DNA from 3 places in the Kitasatospora sp. NPDC089913 genome. Region 1 is predicted to be linked to each of the others. Evidence: riboswitches for the same ligand, from Rfam matches in the RefSeq annotation. Region 1 holds a riboswitch; each other region holds the start of a gene.
What was found. A riboswitch is a leader RNA that binds a small molecule or an ion and turns the genes downstream of it on or off. The one in region 1 is predicted to bind thiamine pyrophosphate.
Positions count from the first base shown of each region.

Region 2: linked by a shared signal. The riboswitch ahead of ACIPYS_RS31160 (purine-cytosine permease family protein) and the one ahead of thiO (glycine oxidase ThiO) in region 1 are both predicted to bind thiamine pyrophosphate.
Region 3: linked by a shared signal. The riboswitch ahead of thiC (phosphomethylpyrimidine synthase ThiC) and the one ahead of thiO (glycine oxidase ThiO) in region 1 are both predicted to bind thiamine pyrophosphate.

Region 1 covers NZ_JBIVGI010000001.1:485,698-489,955, reverse strand. The annotation lists gene thiE (thiamine phosphate synthase) at 1-92, opposite strand, end outside; gene ACIPYS_RS02200 (Rv2175c family DNA-binding protein) at 89-454, opposite strand; gene ACIPYS_RS02195 (NAD(P)/FAD-dependent oxidoreductase) at 510-1,739, opposite strand; TPP riboswitch at 1,849-1,961, shown strand; gene thiO (glycine oxidase ThiO) at 1,956-3,119, shown strand; gene thiS (sulfur carrier protein ThiS) at 3,116-3,349, shown strand; gene ACIPYS_RS02180 (thiazole synthase) at 3,353-4,150, shown strand.
Region 2 covers NZ_JBIVGI010000026.1:93,187-97,444, forward strand. The annotation lists gene ACIPYS_RS31155 (glycerophosphodiester phosphodiesterase family protein) at 1-434, opposite strand, end outside; gene ACIPYS_RS31160 (purine-cytosine permease family protein) at 744-2,144, opposite strand; TPP riboswitch at 2,137-2,286, opposite strand; gene ACIPYS_RS31165 (S1C family serine protease) at 2,471-4,258, shown strand, end outside.
Region 3 covers NZ_JBIVGI010000015.1:57,783-62,040, reverse strand. The annotation lists gene thiC (phosphomethylpyrimidine synthase ThiC) at 1-1,623, opposite strand, end outside; TPP riboswitch at 1,679-1,813, opposite strand; gene ACIPYS_RS22825 (hypothetical protein) at 2,032-2,238, shown strand; gene ACIPYS_RS22820 (SPFH domain-containing protein) at 2,421-3,983, shown strand; gene ACIPYS_RS22815 (3-oxoacyl-ACP synthase III family protein) at 4,065-4,258, shown strand, end outside.

The DNA.
Region 1 (4,258 bases):
TCCAGGAACCCGGCCAGGTCGCCCTGCTCGCGCCGGGCGTCGGTGCAGAGGTACAGCCGGGCGTCGGCGAGCCGGCCGCGCCGGTCGGTCACCACGCCATCGCCTGGGCCCGCCGCTTGACCTCGGTGGCCCGGTTCTCGCAGAGCGCCTGCATCGGGGTGCCGGGCAGCGAGGGGTCCTCGGTGAACATCCACACCAGGATCTCGTCGTCGCTGAAGCCGCTGTCGCGCAGCACCGTCAGCGTGCCGATCAGGTGCTTGACCGGGCCGGTCTCGTCGATGAACGCCGCCGGGACCTGCAGCGACTTGTTGGGGCCGCGGCGGACGGCGATCAGGTCACCCTTCTTGACCATGCTGCGGACCTCGGTGATCACCAGGCCCCACCGCTCGGAGATGTCGGGCAGGTAGAGCCACGCGGGGACCAGGGATTCAATCTTGGCTTCGATCTCACTCACCCCACCAGACTGCCACCTCCGTGGCCCCCCGCGCACCAATCGGCCTCCCCGGCGGCTACCCGGCGACGGCCGACTTCAGCGGAACGGCCGGGTCGGCCGCCCGGGCCGGGTCCAGGACGGCGCCGCGCTCGACCAGCCGGCGGCCCTGGGTCAGGTCGCGCGGCCGGTCCACCGCGAGCAGCGCCCGCAGCACGCCGTCGCGCAGCCACAGCACCGTCCAGCCGGCGTCGTCCGGCGAGCCGCGCCACAGCAGTTCGTCGTCCGCGCCGTGCCGCCCGGCGTACTGCACCATCCGTCCGAACTGCTCCGACCAGAAGTACTGCACCGGGTCGTACGGCGGGGCGTCCGTACCGAGCAGGGTGGCGGCGGCGGCCTCGCCGGACTGCAGCGCGTGGTCCCAGTGCTGGACGGTCAGCCGGGTGCCGGAGCGCGCCGAGGGGTAGCCGACGCAGTCGCCGGCCGCGAGCACGCCGGGCACGGTGGTGCGCAGCCGCTCGTCCACCAGGACGGCGCCGGCCGCGTCCAGCGCGACGCCGGTGCCGGCCAGCCAGCCGGTGGCCGGGCGGGCGCCGATGCCGACCACGACCTCGTCCGCGGGCAGCCGCGAGCCGTCGGCGAGCAGTACCGCGCCCGGTTCGACGGCGGCCACGCCGGTGCCGCAGCGCAGCACCGTCCCGGCCTCGGCGTACCAGCCGGCCATCGCCCGGCCGACCTCGGTGGGCAGGGCGCCGGGGACGGGCGCCGGCCCGGCCTCGACCACGGTCACCTCGCAGCCCGCCGCCCGGGCGGCGGTGGCCACCTCGGCACCGATCCAGCCCGCCCCGACCAGCACCAGGCGCAGGCCGGGACGGAGCAGGGCGCGCAGCGCCAGCGCGTCGTCCAGGGTGTGCAGCAGGTGGGCCCGCTCGGCTCCGGGCAGGACCCGCGGTTCGGAGCCGGTGGCGATCAGCAGCGCGTCGTACCGGACGTCCCCGGCGTCGGTGTGCAGGGTGCCGGCGGTGCCGGGTCCGCCGTCGGGGGTGAGTCCGGTGGCGCGGCGGCCGGTGAGGAGTTCGACCTCGAGCTGCCCGAAGTCGAGGTCGAGGGCGGTGCTGTCGGTCTTTCCGAGCAGGACGTCCTTGGAGAGCGGCGGCCGGTCGTAGGGAGCGTGCGGCTCCTCGCCGACCAGGGTGATCCAGCCCTGCCAGCCGTCCCGCCGCAGCACCGCGGCGCACTGCGCCCCGGCCAGGCCCGCGCCGACCACGACCACCCGATCCGTCCGTCCCGTACCGCTCAGCTCAGCCACGTCCGTCACTGTACTGAGCCCGGTCGTAGGCCCTCCGACCCAGGACCGCCTCCCGGTCCGGGCCCGTCACGGGCACCTTCAGCCCTCCGACCCCCCGGAGTTAAGGTGGGGGCACCATCACGGGAGCCCGGCGGACCGGGCTGAGAGGCGGGCTGGCACGGCCCGCGACCGTCCGAACCTGATCCGGGTCATACCGGCGAAGGGAGAGCAGCGACTTTGACACGCTTGGCATCGGGCGACCGCGCCGAGGTGCTGGTGGTCGGCGGCGGGATCATCGGGCTCGTGGTCGCCTGGCAGGCGGCCCGGCGGGGCCTCGGGGTCACCGTGCTCGACCCGGCCCCCGGCGGCGGCGCCGCCCGGGTCGCGGCCGGCATGCTCGCCCCGGTCACCGAACTCCAGTACGGCGAGGAGCCCCTGCTCCGCCTCGGCATGGCCTCCAACGAGCGCTGGGCGGCCTTCGCCGCCGAACTCACCGAGGCGAGCGGCGGCCTGGACACCGGCTACCGGCAGTGCGGCACCCTCGCCGTCGCGCTGGACTCCGACGACCGCGAGGAACTGCGCGAACTGCACGCCTTCCACCGGCGGCTCGGCCTGGACTCGCAGTGGCTCACCGGCCGCGAGGCCCGCCGGCTGGAGCCGATGCTCGCCCCCGGCGTGCGCGGCGGACTGCACGTCACGGACGACCACCAGGTGGACGGCCGCCGGCTGGCCGCCGCCCTGGTCCGGGCCTGCGAGCGGGCCGGCGTGGTGCTGCGCCGCGCCGAGGCCGCCGGGCTGCTGGTCGAGGGCGACCGGGCGACCGGCGTCCGGCTCACCGACGGCACGGCCCTCACCGCCGGGCGGACCGTGCTCGCGGCCGGCTCGCGCAGCCACCTGCTGGCCGGACTGCCCCCCGGCGTGCTGCCCGCGATCCGCCCGGTCAAGGGCCAGGTGCTGCGGCTGCGGGTACCGGCGGCCTACCGGCCGTTCCTGTCCCGCAACGTCCGCGCCGTCGTGCGCGGCGGCCACATCTACCTGGTGCCGCGCGCCGACGGAGAGCTGGTGATCGGCGCGACCACCGAGGAGCAGGGCCACGACACCACGGTCACCGCCGGCGGCGTCTACGAGCTGCTGCGCGACGCGCACGAGCTGGTGCCCGGCATCACCGAGCTGCCGCTGGTCGAGACCGGCGCCGGACTGCGGCCCGGCTCGCCGGACAACGCACCGCTGCTCGGCCCGACCGCCCTGCCCGGCCTGGTCGCCGCCACCGGCCACTACCGCAACGGCGTGCTGCTGACGCCCGTCACCGGCGACCTCCTCGCCGAGTACCTGGCCACCGGCGACCTGCCGGAACTCGCCCGCCCGTTCTCCCCCCACCGATTCACGAAGGTCCCGGCATGAGCCCCCGCACCAGCGACACCACCCCGAACGTCCGGCTGAGCGTCAACGGCGAGCAGCGCGAGGTCCCCGCCTCGACCACCCTGGCCGAGGTGGTCGCCACCCTCAGCGAGGCCCACTCCGGGGTCGCCGCCGCCCTCAACGAGACCGTGGTGCCGCGCACCCGGTGGCCGCTCACCGCACTGTCCGCGGGTGACCGGATCGAGATCCTCACCGCCGTCCAGGGAGGCTGACCGATGGCCGACGACCTTCTCACCATCGCCGGGACGTCCTTCTCCTCCCGGCTGATCATGGGCACCGGCGGCGCCCCCAGCCTGGAGGTCCTGGAGCAGGCCCTCCAGGTGTCCGGCACCCAGCTGACCACGGTGGCGATGCGCCGGGTCGACGCCACCACCCAGGGCTCGGTGCTCGACGTCCTGACCCGCAACGGCATCCGCGTGCTGCCCAACACCGCGGGCTGCTTCACCGCCGGCGAGGCCGTGCTGACCGCCCGGCTGGCCCGCGAGGCGCTCGGCACCGACTGGGTGAAGCTCGAGGTGATCGCCGACGAGCGGACCCTGCTGCCGGACCCGATCGAACTGCTGGACGCCGCCGAGACCCTGGTCGACGACGGCTTCACGGTGCTGCCGTACACCAACGACGACCCGGTGCTGGCCCGCAAGCTGGAGGACGTGGGCTGTGCGGCGATCATGCCGCTGGGCTCGCCGATCGGCTCCGGCCTGGGCATCCGCAACCCGCACAACTTCCAGCTGATCGTCGAGGACGCCGGGGTCCCGGTGATCCTGGACGCCGGCGCCGGCACCGCCTCGGACGTCGCGCTGGCGATGGAACTGGGCTGCGCCGCGGTGATGCTGGCCTCCGCGGTCACCCGGGCCCAGGACCCGGTGCTGATGGCCGACGCGATGCGGCACGCCGCCGAGGCCGGCCGGCTCGCGTACCGGGCCGGCCGGATCCCGCGCCGCTTCCACGCCGAGGCCTCCTCCGCGATGGCCGGCCGCGCCGACCTCGACACCCGCGAGCGCCCGGCGTTCTGACGGCGGTCCCGACGTCCGGCCGGTGTCACAAAGCGGGCACAGAGCGGCCCCCGGAGCGGTGTCTCCGGGGGCCCTCCGATCCCAACGGCCTAGACTCGCCGGGTGGAC
Region 2 (4,258 bases), on a different contig from region 1:
AGCTCGGACTCCACCCGGCCGCGGAACCGCACCGGGTGCTTGGTCTCGATCGCGAGGTCCACCGGGCGCCCGGAGTCCACGGCCAGCTCCAGCAGGCTCTCCAGCCGCAGCACGCCGCGCAGCTCCGGGTCCTCGCTCGGCCTGCCGGTCTTCCAGGCGCCGAAGTCGTGCGACTCCAGCTCGGCCAGGGTCATCGCGGAGACCGTGCCCCGGCCGTCCGAGACCCGGCCGATCCGCCGGTCGTGCACGCAGACCAGCTGTCCGTCGGCGGTCACCCGGACGTCGCACTCCAGCGCGTCGGCCCCCTCGGAGAGCGCCCTGCGGTAGGCGGCGAGGGTGTGTTCGGGCAGGGCGTGCGAGGAACCGCGGTGGGCGATCACCTGGACGCTCCGGTCGGTGCGGGCCGTCACGGGTGAGACATCAGGGCTGGTCACACCCCCCACGATAGGCGGCGGAAGTGACACGGAGGCGACGTCGGCCCCAACCCGGGGGGCCGACTTCGTCACTCCGTCGCGCGGCGGGGGGCGTTCCGACGGGCGCTCCCGTGGCGTTCCGGCGGTTGCTCCCGTGGCGTTCCGCCCGGCTCCCGGCGGTGCTCCGCAGGCGTTCCGAGCGGCGTCGGACCGGTGTTCCGTGGACGTTCCGCGGGAGTTCCGCCGGAATTCCCCGGGCATTCGGCATTCGACGGACATTCCGGCGGACGGCCGCCCGGGGCGTTCCGGGGGCCGCCCCGGGCCGCCCGGTCAGCGCGCGTCGGTGACGGCCCGGCCGCGGGTGAACGGGGTCAGCGCCCAGGTCGCCAGGGCGGGCACCAGGAAGCCGAACAGCGAGGCCGAGGTCCACTCCTGCGGGGTGAAGTGCAGCAGCTCCTGCGCGGACGTCCAGAAGTCCGTCCACCAGCCGGCCACCGCGGTCGGCGCGATCAGCTGGTAGACCGCGAAGCCCAGCGCCCACGGCAGCAGCATCAGCCAGCGGGACGGCGCCCCGTCCGAGAGGTCCCAGCCGCGCCGCCCGGCGCCGAGGAAGTAGTCGACCGCCAGCACCGCGAACATCGGCACGAAGACCGAGCCGATCAGCCCCAGGAAGGCGTAGTACGAGTCGGTGAACGCGGTGATCTGCAGCGCGAGCACGGTGATCAGCGCGCCGGTGCCGCCGGTGAGCACCCGGCGGTCGACCTTCGGCAGCAGGTTGTGGATCGACATCGCGGTCGAGTAGACGTTCGCGAAGGACTGGTCGGTCTCGCGCAGCACCAGCACCAGCAGGAACAGCCAGCCCGCCCAGACGCCCAGGAAGGAGTCGAAGATCCGGTCGGGGTCGCCGTCCGCCTGGAGCAGCGCCATCAGGCCGAGCACGTAGCACCAGACCTGCGCCACCGTGTAGCCGGAGAAGCTGCCCCAGAACGCCGAGCGCGGGGTGCGCGAGTGCCGGGTGTAGTCGGCGGCGAGCGGGACGAAGGAGATGGACACCGCGATCATCGCGTCCGTCGCCCGCAGGAAGCCGTGCCAGTTGCCCGCGCCCGGGTCGGCGACGCCGTTCCGGCCGAGCTGGACGGTGAAGTACACCATCGCCACCGCCACCGCGACGGCGACGAAGCGGCGCAGCACGGCGATCGCGCCGAGCGGCCAGATGGTCAGCGCGGTGGTGATCGCGCCGGCCAGGACGACGAAGAGCCAGCGGTAGCCCTCGGTGCCGACGACGGTCTGCGCGCCGAGCGCGATCGTCAGCAGCTCGTACACGCCCCAGCCGATGCACTGGACGATGTTGAGCACCGTCGGCACGTAGGACAGCCGGGTGCCGAACAGTCCGCGCAGGGTCGCCATGGCGGGCGCGCCGGTGCGGGCGCCGATCAGCGCGGCGACACCGAGCATCGCCGTGCCGACCGCGGTGCCGGCCACGATCGCGGTCACGGCGGCGGCCAGCGACAGCTCGCTGCCCTTGGCGCCGAGCACGGTCGCGGCGGTGGTGAAGCCGATCAGCGAGACGCCGAGGTTCATCCAGAGCGCGAAGTGGTCGCGGAAGCGGAGGGTGCGGGGCGGCTCGGTGTCGAGCACCAGCGGCGCCTCGACCCGGGTCTGGGGCTCCAGGACGGCGGTCGCCGAGGACGAGGACGAGGAGGACGTCGAGGACGTCGAGGCAGGCGGCACGGCCGATATCTCCCTACGCCGGCATTACCCGGACAGGTTCCGGCGGTCTGCGCCCCCTCGACGGTCCGTCCACGGATCCCGTGGCGTACGGTCGACCGGCGCACTCTCAGCCTGGTGGGTCCAAGCTCCCGCGTGTCAGTTCGGAGCGACAGGCTAGCGGGCACGGGGAAGAACGCCAAGGCCAGGGGGCCGGGCGGGCGGCGTCCGGGGCGTCCGTCTGGTCGGGCTAAGGATTCTTATGAGTTCTTCAGAAGGCTCCTTACGGCAATCGAATCGAGTGTGCGAAAAACTATGGTTGTTGGTCCTGTCAGCGATGGAGGTCGTCCGTGAGCACCGAGCGCGAGGTTGGGTCCACCGGGCCGCAGGGGGAGCAGCCCTCCGGCGGCCAGGGGGTGGTGGGTTCCCCTGCTGACGGTCCGGCGCAGCAGAGTGCGGCCGGCCCGTCCCCCGCGGCGGAGCCGTCGGCTCCGGCCGTCGAGGGGGGTTCCGGCGGGTTCACCCCCACCGTGGCGTTCGGCAAGCTGACGGCCCCCGAGCCGGCGGCCCCGCCGGTGCCGGCGCCCGCCGCGCCCGCCGCACCCCCGGCCGCCGAGCCCGGCTACCTGGACGCCCCGCCGCCGGTCCTGCCGCCTGCCCCGGCTCCGGCGGCGCCCGCCGCCCCGGCCGCCCCGCAGGGCGGCAACCCGTACGCCACCCCGGCCCCCGGCACCCCGGTGCCCCCGGCCCTCGCCGCGCACGACCCGTACGGCGCGCCGTCGGCCCCGCACGACCCCTACGCGGCGCCCGCCGCGGCCCAGCACGACCCGTACGGGACGCCCGCCGCCCCGCCGGCCCCGGGTGCGACCGGGCAGCACCACCACCCGTTCGGCGCAGGCCAGCCGCTCGGCGGCTGGGGCTCCCACGACATCGCCCCCGGCGCGCCCGGGGCCCCCGGCGGTCCGGGCGGCCCGCTCGGCTACCCGGGCGAGTACCTCGGCGCCCCCGGTCCCGGCGGCCCGCGCAAGAAGCGCGGCGGTCTGATCGCCCTGGTCGCGGCGGTGGCCCTGGTGGCCGGTGTGGCCGGCGGCGCGGTCGGAGTGGCCGTCGCCGACCGCGACGACACCTCCGTCAGTGCCAAGGCCGACCGCAGCTCCACCACGGTCCAGGCCAACAACACCCAGAAGAACGAGCCCGCCCCGGGCTCGGTGGCCGGAATCGCGCAGAAGGCGCTGCCCAGCGTCGTCACCATCAAGGCCCAGGGCAACGGCGAGTCCGGTACCGGCACCGGCTTCGTCTTCGACACCGAGGGCCACATCCTCACCAACAACCACGTGGTGGCGCCCGCCTCCACCAGCGGCGGCAAACTGACCGTCAAGTTCGCCGACGGCAGCTCCTACGGCGCCTCGGTGCTCGGCCGCGCCGAGGGCTACGACGTCGCGGTGATCAAGCTCGACACCCCGCCGAAGGGGAAGCTGACGCCGCTTCCGCTGGCCGACTCCGACAAGGTCAACGTCGGCGACTCCACCATCGCCATCGGTGCCCCGTACGGCCTGGAGTCCACCGTCACCACCGGCATCATCAGCGCCAAGGACCGCCCGGTCGCCTCCGGCGACGAGACCGGTGCGCAGGCCTCGTACATGAACGCGCTGCAGACCGACGCCTCGATCAACCCCGGCAACTCCGGTGGTCCGCTGCTGGACTCCTCGGGCGCGGTGATCGGCATCAACTCCGCGATCCAGTCCAACGCCTCCAGCAACGGCCGGGCCGGCTCCATCGGCCTGGGCTTCGCGATCCCGGTCAACCAGGCCAAGTGGGTCGCGGACACCCTGATCAAGACCGGCAAGCCGGTCTACGCCAAGCTCGACGTGCTGCGCAACGACGACTACAAGGGCGACGGCGCGCAGATCCAGACCCGCGACATCCAGGGCCAGCCGGCCGTCACCCCCGGCGGCGCCGCCGACCAGGCCGGCCTCAAGCCGGGCGACGTGATCACCAAGCTCGGCGGCAGCCCGATCGAGAACGGCCCCGCCCTGGTCAGCAAGATCTGGACGCACAAGCCGGGCGAGACCGTCGACGTCGAGTACACCCGCAACGGCCAGACGGCCACCACCAAGGTCACCCTCGGCACCCGCGTC
Region 3 (4,258 bases), on a different contig from region 1:
CATCGAGCAGAACTTCGGACCGCACATGGAACAGAAGTGGGCGGTCTTGGCGGGCTCCGCGGGGAGGGTCTCGTCGTGGAACTCGCGGGCCGTCTCCGGGTCGAGGGCCAGGTTGAACTGGTCCTCCCAGCGGAACTCGAAGCGCGCGTCGGAGAGCGCGTCGTCCCAGTCCTGGGCACCGGGGTGGCCCTTGGCCAGGTCCGCGGCGTGGGCGGCGATCTTGTAGGTGATGACACCGGTCTTCACGTCGTCCCGGTTGGGCAGGCCCAGGTGCTCCTTGGGCGTGACGTAGCAGAGCATCGCGGTGCCCCACCAGGCGATCATCGCGGCGCCGATGCCCGAGGTGATGTGGTCGTAGCCGGGCGCGACATCGGTGGTGAGCGGGCCCAGGGTGTAGAACGGGGCCTCGTCGCAGATCTCCTTCTGGAGATCCATGTTCTCCTTGATCTTGTGCATCGGGACGTGGCCCGGGCCCTCGATCATCACCTGGACGTCCTTGGCACGGGCGATCCGGCCCAGCTCGCCCAGGGTCTGCAGCTCGGCGAACTGCGCCTCGTCGTTGGCGTCCGCGATCGAGCCCGGGCGCAGGCCGTCACCCAGCGAGAAGGTGACGTCGTAACGCGCCAGGATGTCGCAGAGCTCCTCGAAGTTCGTGTAGAGGAAGTTCTCCCGGTGGTGCGCCAGGCACCAGGCCGCCATGATCGAACCACCGCGGGAGACGATGCCGGTCTTGCGGCGGGCGGTCATCGGCACGTAGCGCAGCAGCACGCCCGCGTGCACGGTCATGTAGTCGACGCCCTGCTCGCACTGCTCGACGATCGTGTCCCGGTAGACCTCCCAGCTGAGGTCCTCGGCCCGGCCGTCGACCTTCTCCAGCGCCTGGTAGAGCGGCACGGTGCCGATCGGCACGGGGGAGTTGCGCAGGATCCACTCGCGGGTGGTGTGGATGTTGCGGCCGGTGGAGAGGTCCATGACGGTGTCGGCGCCCCAGCGGGTGGCCCAGGTCATCTTCTCCACCTCCTCCTCGATCGAGGAGGTGACCGCCGAGTTGCCGATGTTGGCGTTGATCTTCACCAGGAAGTTGGTGCCGATGATCGCCGGCTCGACCTCGGGGTGGTTCACGTTGACCGGGATGACGGCGCGGCCGCGGGCCACCTCGTCCCGCACGTACTCGGGCGCCAGGCCCTCGCGCAGGGCGACGAACTCCATCTCGGGGGTCACGATGCCGCGCTTGGCGTAGCCGAGCTGGGTCACCGCGACGTCGCCGCGCCCGCGCAGCGGCCGGCGCGGGCGGCCGGGGAACACCGCGTCGAGGTTGCGGAGGTTCCCGCCGCGCGGCGAGGTGTGCTTGATCCCGTCGTCCTCGGGGCGCGCCTCGCGGCCGTCGTACTCCTCGACGTCGCCGCGCTGGCGGATCCAGGCGTCCCGCAGCGCCGGCAGCCCGCGCCGGACGTCGGGCTCGTAGGCCGGGTCGGTGTACGGTCCGGAGGTGTCGTACAGCGGGACGGTCTTCTCGTTGGTCAGCACGACCTCGCGGTACGGCACGCGCAGGTCGGGGCGGGACCCCTCGCGGTAGGCCTTGCGCCAGGCGGGGGTGGGGTAGCCGGTGCCGGCGCTGGTCACGGCGGCGCCGTGCGCGGACGGCGACTGGGCAGACTGCGGCTGTGCCTCAAAGGTGGTCAACGGACCTTCAACTCCCTACGCCGGCATTACCCGGTCAGGTTCCTGCGGTCGACGCAGCCTCCGGTCCGTCGTCCGACGTCCCGTTCAGCGCCCTCTCAGCCCGGTGCTCCGAGCTCCCGCGTCCGCAGGCGGTGTTGCCCGCGCATGACGTCCAACACCGTAGCGAGCCGACCGCCGGAGGTCCAGAGGGGGGTCGGCGCGGGAGAACGGCGAGGTCCGGCGGGTGAAGGGTGGGGCGCGGAGGCCTTCCGGCGGGCAGACTGGCCCAGGGCGTGTCCTCGGACCCCCGCCCCGCAGGCGCGGGTCCGGAGAGACGCCCCAGGAGCCGACGAGTCGAGGGAGGCCGGCGTGATCGGGAGCACGGGGCGGGTCACCGGAGCGGTGGGTGCGGGGCTGGTCGGCGAGGTGATGGTGCACGTGCCGGAGCGGCGGGGCGCCGAGGCGTTCCTCGCCTACCTGGCCGTTCCCGGGGACCGGCTGGTGGTGGGGACGCCGGTGGTGGTGATCGAGTACCAGCCGCCGCGGACGGTCTATGTGGCGCCGATCGGGCCCTGACGTCCGGCGGACCGGCCGACCGGTGACCGTCCCTGCCGGTCCGCCGGCCGCCCGTGACGATCCACGGACCGTCCCGTGACGACCTTGTGACGGTGCGTCATGTCACTTCCCTTTCCCCGCACCGAGCCCCGGCGGACAATCCGTTTCGGCGCATCTCCTGCGCCGGAAGGGGGAGTTGAACCATGGGATTCATCATCGCCGGGGCGGCCGCCGCGGCCGTGCTGGTCATGATCACGCTCTTCAAGCTCATGTGGCGGGTGGCCGAGCCGAACGAGGCACTGATCATCTCCGGTTCCCGCCACCGCACCGAGGGGGTCGGTGACGGGCTGGGCTTCCGGATCGTCACCGGCCGGGGCACCCTCGTCACCCCCGGCCTCCAGGGCGTCCGGCGGCTCTCGCTGGACCTCAACGAGGCCGAACTGAACGTCGAGTGCGTCACCACGCAGGGCATCCCGGTCCGGGTCAAGGGCGTGGTCATCTTCAAGGTCGGCGACGACGACGTCTCCATCGCCAACGCCGCCCGCCGCTTCCTCGACCAGCAGAAACTGATCAGCCAGCGCGTCCACAACGTCTTCGCCGGACACCTGCGGTCGATCGTCGGCGGACTCACCGTCGAGGACATGATCCGCGACCGGGAACGGCTCACCGGTGAGACCAGGGCCGCCTCCGGACTGGAGATGGAGAAGCTCGGCCTGATCATCGACACCCTGCAGATCCAGGAGATCATCGACCCGACCGGTTACATCAAGAACCTCGCCATCCCGCACGCCGCCGCCGTCCAGCGGGACGCCAGGATCGCCCAGGCGGCGGCGGACCGGGTGGCCACCGAGGCGGAGCAGGAGGCCGCCGCCCGCAAGGCCGAGGCGACCCGCAACAGCGAGATCCAACAGGCCTCCTACCAGGCCGAGATGGACACCGCGACGGCCCGCGCCCGGCAGGCCGGACCGCTCGCCGACGCCGCCTCCCGGCAGGAGGTGGTGGTCCAGGAGACCCGGGTCGCCGAACTGGAGGCGCGGCGCAAGGAGCAGCAGCTCCAGATCGACGTCCGCAAGCCCGCCGACGCCCGCGCGTACGACACCCGCACCACCGCCGAGGCGGCCCGTGACGCCCGGATCTCCGCCGCCCAGGCGCAGGCCCAGGAGACCGAGCTGGCGGCCGCGGCCGAGGCCGGACGGGTGCGGATCGCGGCCGAGGCGGACGCCGACGCCACCCGGGTGCGCGGTCTGGCGCAGGCCGAGGCGACCACCGCCACCGGGCGGGCGGAGGCGGCCTCGGTCGAGGCGCGCGGCCTGGCCGACGCCGCCTCCGCCCGGGCGGTCGCCCTGGCCAGGGCCGAGGGCATCAAGGCCCGGGCAGCCGCCCTCGCCGAGAACCAGGAGGCGGTGGTGGCCCAGGAGTTGGCCGAGCAGTGGCCGCAGATCGTGCGGGCGGCGGCCGAGTCCTTCGGCAACGTGGAGCACATGGTGCTGCTCAACGGCGCCGACGGGATGGGGGAGCTGTTCGCCAAGGCGCTCGCGATGGGCGGCACCGGGCTCGGGCTGGCCCGGCAACTGCTGTCCACCGTCGGCGCGGACGGCGGGACGGCAACCGCTGCTCCCGGCTCCGCCGCCCCCGCCCCCGCGGCCGGTGCTCCCGCGACCGCGGCAGCGGTCTCCGTCCCGGTACCGGTCGACGCCGTGCCGCCCGCCTTCCTCCACCGCGACGGCACGGACCGCCGCGAGGACGAGGAGCCCGGGCGGGACTGAACCGGTCCGAGTAGCCCGGCGGCGCCCGCCTGAGTACGAGTACTCAGGCGGGCGCCGCCCGGTCCGCAGCACGATGGGACCATGCACCCAGCAGCCACCGCGCGGATCGGCATCACCGCCGTCGGATCCCAGCTCCCCGCCCGACGACTGACCTCCCGGCAGCTCCAGGACGAGATCACCGCGGGCGGCCGGCTGCGCCTGCCGGAGCGGACCCTCGAGAAGGCCACCGGCATCGTCACCCGGCACTTCGCGGCCGACGGCGAGTACGCCTCCAC